Regions from separate parts of the Klebsiella sp. M041 genome, predicted to be linked through region 2. Evidence: predicted binding sites of a transcription regulator. Region 2 holds the regulator's gene; the other holds the start of a gene.
What was found. The regulator LexA, encoded in region 2, represses DNA repair genes until DNA is damaged. The targets are predictions, from matches to a motif close to TNCTGTATGTACATACAGNA.

Region 1 (2,404 bases), on a different contig from region 2:
CCGCCGCGGCGCTCATCCCAGGCCTTGTGCGCGGTGGCAATCAGATCCGCTTTGTTCAGCTGCGGCCAGACGTGCTCCTGGGTGGTCAGCTGGAAGTCATTGAATTTCAGTTTAATACCCTGACGGGCGATCAGCAGGTCCGGTTTGACCTTCGCCAGCCGGCGCTCCAGTTCGGGATAGAGATTTTCGATAATCGCTTCGCACTCTGACCATTCATGGATATCTTCCGCTAACGTCCGCTCCACCCCCACCGACTTGCGCTGCCGGTCGTTATGGATTTCCCGCTCATCAATCCCGTGGCTGCGCTCCCACAAAATACGGCCGAATTTACCGAAGCGCTTAAGCAGCATGGCCAGATCGCTGTTCTGTACATCGCCACAGGTACGCAGGCCCATATTTTCCAGCTTCGCCGCCGATACCTTCCCGACGCCGGGTATTTTCGCCAGCGGCAGCGCCCGTACAAACTCAGCCACCTGATGGGGAGCGATAACGAACTGGCCATTGGGTTTATTCATGTCGGAGGCGATTTTGGCAAGAAACTTTACCGGCGCTACCCCCGCCGAGGCGGTGAGGCGCAGCTCCCGTTCGATGGTTTCGCGGATCTCCTGGGCGATCAGGGTGGCCGACCCGTGACAATGCACGCTGTCGCTGACATCAAGATAGGCTTCATCCAGCGACAGCGGCTCAATGCGCGAGGTATAGCGGGAGAAAATTTCGCGGATATGGTTCGAGGCTTCTTTGTAGGCATCAAAGCGGCCGGGAAGCAGCGTGAGATGCGGGCACAGCTTGAGCGCCGTCGCCGTCGGCATGGCGCTACGCACGCCAAACTTACGCGCAGGATAGTTCGCGGTACTAATCACGCCACGCTGTACCCGACTGCCGCCTATCGCGAGAGGTATATCGCGCAACGCCGGGTTGTCGCGCATCTCCACCGCCGCAAAGAAACAGTCCATATCGACATGGATAATTTTACGCATCGTCAGACTCAACACTGTATACCCATACAGCATAGCAAAACTCGCTGCGAATTTTATGCTTTTTTTATTTCATCGCCCAGAAAAGCGGTTAAAACATAAAACTGCAATAAATTATGTTTATTTTCATAAAGTTAACCGATAAATCTGGAAGATATAATCATGAAGAAAATACTTACCGCACTTTGCCTGCTGGCCTCCGCCGGCGCCTGGGCCGCCCCGCAGCTGATTGCCCATCGCGGCGGCACCGGCGATGCGCCAGAGAATACCCTGCCGGCCATTAAGCTGGCGCTGGAGAATAACGCCGAGGCCATCTGGGTCACGGTGCAGTTAAGCCACGACGGCGTGCCGGTGCTCTACCGGTCAAGCGATCTTTCCGCATTGACCAATAGCGAGGGCAACGTTTCCAGTTTGACCGCCGCCGAGCTGGCGAAAGTCGATGCCGGCTGGAAATGGGGTGATGACAGCCACCCCTGGCGCGGCAGGCAGGCCACCATTCCCACGCTGCAAGCCGTTTTACAGCAATGGCCGCACACGTTCTTCTACATCGACATTAAATCTCCGGATGCCGACCCGACCGTGATGGGCGAGCGCCTGCTTGCGGTGTTAAAAGCTACGCACAGCCTCGATCGCGTGCGGGTCTATTCCACCGAAGACCGCTATATCGCCGCGCTGCCGCCGGCTATTCCCCGCTTCGTCACCCGCAGCGAAACCCGCACCAGACTTGCCAGCATTTCGCTCAGCCATCAGTGCCAGCCTGCCAGCCAGCGCGAAGGCGAGCAGTGGTATGGGCTGGAGCTGAAGCGCAAGGTAGAGGTGGTGGAGAAATTCACCCTTGGGGAAGGGGTCTCCCCGGCGACGCTCACCTGGGATAAAGAGGCGATGGATTGCTTCCGCTCGCAGGGTAAAGCGCACATTATCTTCTTCGGCATCAACAGTGCGGAAGATTACCGCACGGCGAAAGAGCTGGGCGCTGACGGCGTGATGGTCGATTCCCCAGCGCAGGCGAAAAGCTGGCAGTAAGGGAGTCAATGGCTAAAAAAGGCCGCGAAAGCGGCCTCACGTTGCTGGCATGTTGTTGCCGGGTGGCGGCTACGCCTTACCCGGCCTACCCTTCCAGGACTGGCTGTTAACTCACCGCCGGGCCTGGGGCAGTTGAAACTGCCGGTGCTGGCCGGAGCCCGGGGGTGGCGGCGACTGGCCGCCCCCGGTGCGCTCCCTGCGCCATGAGTGGCATCACGCAAAAGAAATATCGGGAGCGCAATCTGCCCGGAAACCTCACAGATTACAAAATGCGCCGCTGCTGGCGCTGCGCCTCGCGGGCGAGACGTTTCTTACGCGCGTCGCAGGGCTCAGGACAGTCGCAGACTTTCTCCAGTCCCAGCGAGGAGATCCCGCCGCAGCTGCCCTGAATGCTCTTGCGCTTCACC
Region 2 (2,404 bases):
CATCCAGCGCGTAGGCGGTAAAGGTCAGCATGGTCATCAGTACGGCGTTGACCGCCACGATATCGCTGCCCAGACGGGCGCCGTAGACGGTCAGCGCGCCAAAGCACAGCTGCAGCAGCAGGGAGCGCAGCATGATGTCGCGATTCAACGCCAGCAGACGGCGCATGTCGCCACGCCAGGCGTTTTTCAGCATCGCCAGCGACACGCCGCGCAGCGTCAGCACCCGCTTCGTCATCATCAGGCCGATAATGAGTGTGGCGTACTCCGCAGTGACCGTGGCCAGCGCCGCCCCCTGGACGTTCATCCGCAGGCCCATCACCAGCCACAGGTCGAGCACAATATTCAACAGATTACCGACCACCAGCAAAATCACCGGCGCCCGGGCGTACTGGACCCCCAACAGCCAGCCAAGCAGCACAAGGTTGGCCAGCGACGCGGGAGCGCTGAGCCAGCGGATATCGAGAAATCGTCTCGCCTGCTCGAGAACCGCCCCGCTGCCGCCGACGATATGCAGGGCGAGGTTAATCAGCGGCAGGCGAAACAGGATAATCAACACCCCGGCGCCCAGCGCCAGAGCCAGCGGCTGCACCAGCGCCCGCGCCAGTCGCAGCGGATCTTTGGCCCCCCAGGCCTGAGCGGTCAGCCCGGTGGTGCTCATGCGAAGAAACAGCAGCAGCATAAACAGGAAACTGGTGGCCGTCGCTCCGACCGCGACGCCGCCGAGGTATACCGGGCTGTCAAGGTGGCCGATCACCGCGGTATCCACCAGCCCCAGCAGCGGGACGGTGATATTGGAGAAAATCATGGGGAGTGCAAGGCGCCACAGCGCTTTATCGGCAGCGTTGAGCAGCATGTTCGGAGACCTGATTGAGGACAAACGTCGCAGCGTCATGCATCAGATGACGCTGCGCGGGGGCAGGCGTTACAGCCATTCTCCATTACGGATCACGCCAACGGCCAGACCCTCAATGGTAAAACTCTGCTGACGCAGATCGACAACGATAGGGGTAAATTCGCTGTTTTCCGGCAACAGTTCGACGACGTTGCCCTGCTTTTTCAGGCGCTTCACCGTCACTTCATCGTCAATGCGCGCTACCACCACCTGGCCGTTACGCACATCCTGGGTTTTGTGGACCGCCAGCAGATCGCCATCCAGAATACCGATGTCTTTCATCGACATCCCGCTGACGCGCAGCAGAAAATCGGCGTTGGGCTTGAACATCGACGGGTCGACCTGATAGTGGCCTTCAATATGCTGCTGCGCCAGCAGCGGCTCACCGGCGGCGACGCGGCCGATCAGCGGCAGGCCGTGCTCTTCTTCCGTCAGCAGGCGGATACCGCGCGAGGCGCCGGAGACGATCTCGATTGCGCCTTTACGCGCCAGCGCTTTCAGGTGTTCTTCCGCCGCGTTTGGGGAACGGAACCCCAAGCGCTGAGCAATCTCCGCACGCGTCGGCGGCATGCCCGTCTGGCTGATATGATCCCGAATGAGATCAAACACCTCTTGCTGCCTGGTCGTTAACGCTTTCATTCCGCCCCCTGGGTGTATATACAGTTATGCTGTGAGTATATACAGCTAACGGTGATTTTGGAACCACATGGCACACAAAAATCGGCAGATTGTTTATATTTTGCGAGGGTTAGCGAAGAACGTTAGTGATAATGGCTCCACAGCAGCGTTCCCCAGGTGATCAGCGCGATGATAATCGCCAGCAGGACCGCCGCCGACCCCATGTCTTTGGCGCGCCCTGAAAGCTCGTGATAATCCGAGCCAATACGGTCCACGACCGCCTCAATCGCGCTGTTGAGAATTTCGACTATCATCACTAGCAGGACCGAGCCAATCAGCAATACGCGGGTGATGGCGTCGACGTCCAGCCAGCAGGCTATCGCGACGGCCACGATGGCGGCGACACCTTCCTGACGAAACGCGGCCTCGTTGATCCACGCCGCGCGAAATCCTTTCCAGGAGTAACCTGCCGCCTTAATGATTCGGGTTAACCCGGTGGTATTATTGGCCATCACAAAACCTTTTTATGTAAATGACGTCGATGAGTGTACGCGTTTGCCGCGCGGTAACGGAAATTTTGCCCGCTTTCTGTTATTCTTGCCGCGCATTTGCATGATTAACCAGAGGCTTCACATCGTTTATGTCCGGCTGGCAACGAATTTACTATAAATTACTGAATTTACCATTACGGGTGCTGGTAAAAAGCAAGTCTATTCCGGCAGAGCCTGCTCAGGAATTAGGACTCGATACCTCGCGTCCGGTCATGTACGTCCTGCCCTATAACTCCAAGGCGGACCTGCTGACGCTGCGCGCCCAATGTCTAGCGCATGATTTACCTGACCCGCTTGAACCGCTGGAAATCGACGGCGCCCTGCTGCCGCGCTACGTATTCAT

Region 1: dinB (DNA polymerase IV) is a predicted target of LexA. The motif match lies at 990-1,009, and genes of this name have one in related genera.

The regions. Positions count from the first base shown of each region.
Region 1 covers NZ_JCAXWU010000021.1:44,354-46,757, forward strand. Annotated here, with positions in the region: gene dinB (DNA polymerase IV) at 1-977, opposite strand, end outside; gene AC6CWS_RS22355 (glycerophosphodiester phosphodiesterase family protein) at 1,137-1,997, shown strand; gene nqrM ((Na+)-NQR maturation NqrM) at 2,260-2,404, opposite strand, start outside.
Region 2 covers NZ_JCAXWU010000024.1:36,867-39,270, reverse strand. Annotated here, with positions in the region: gene dinF (MATE family efflux transporter DinF) at 1-853, opposite strand, end outside; gene lexA (transcriptional repressor LexA) at 923-1,531, opposite strand; gene AC6CWS_RS23285 (diacylglycerol kinase) at 1,654-2,022, opposite strand; gene plsB (glycerol-3-phosphate 1-O-acyltransferase PlsB) at 2,151-2,404, shown strand, end outside.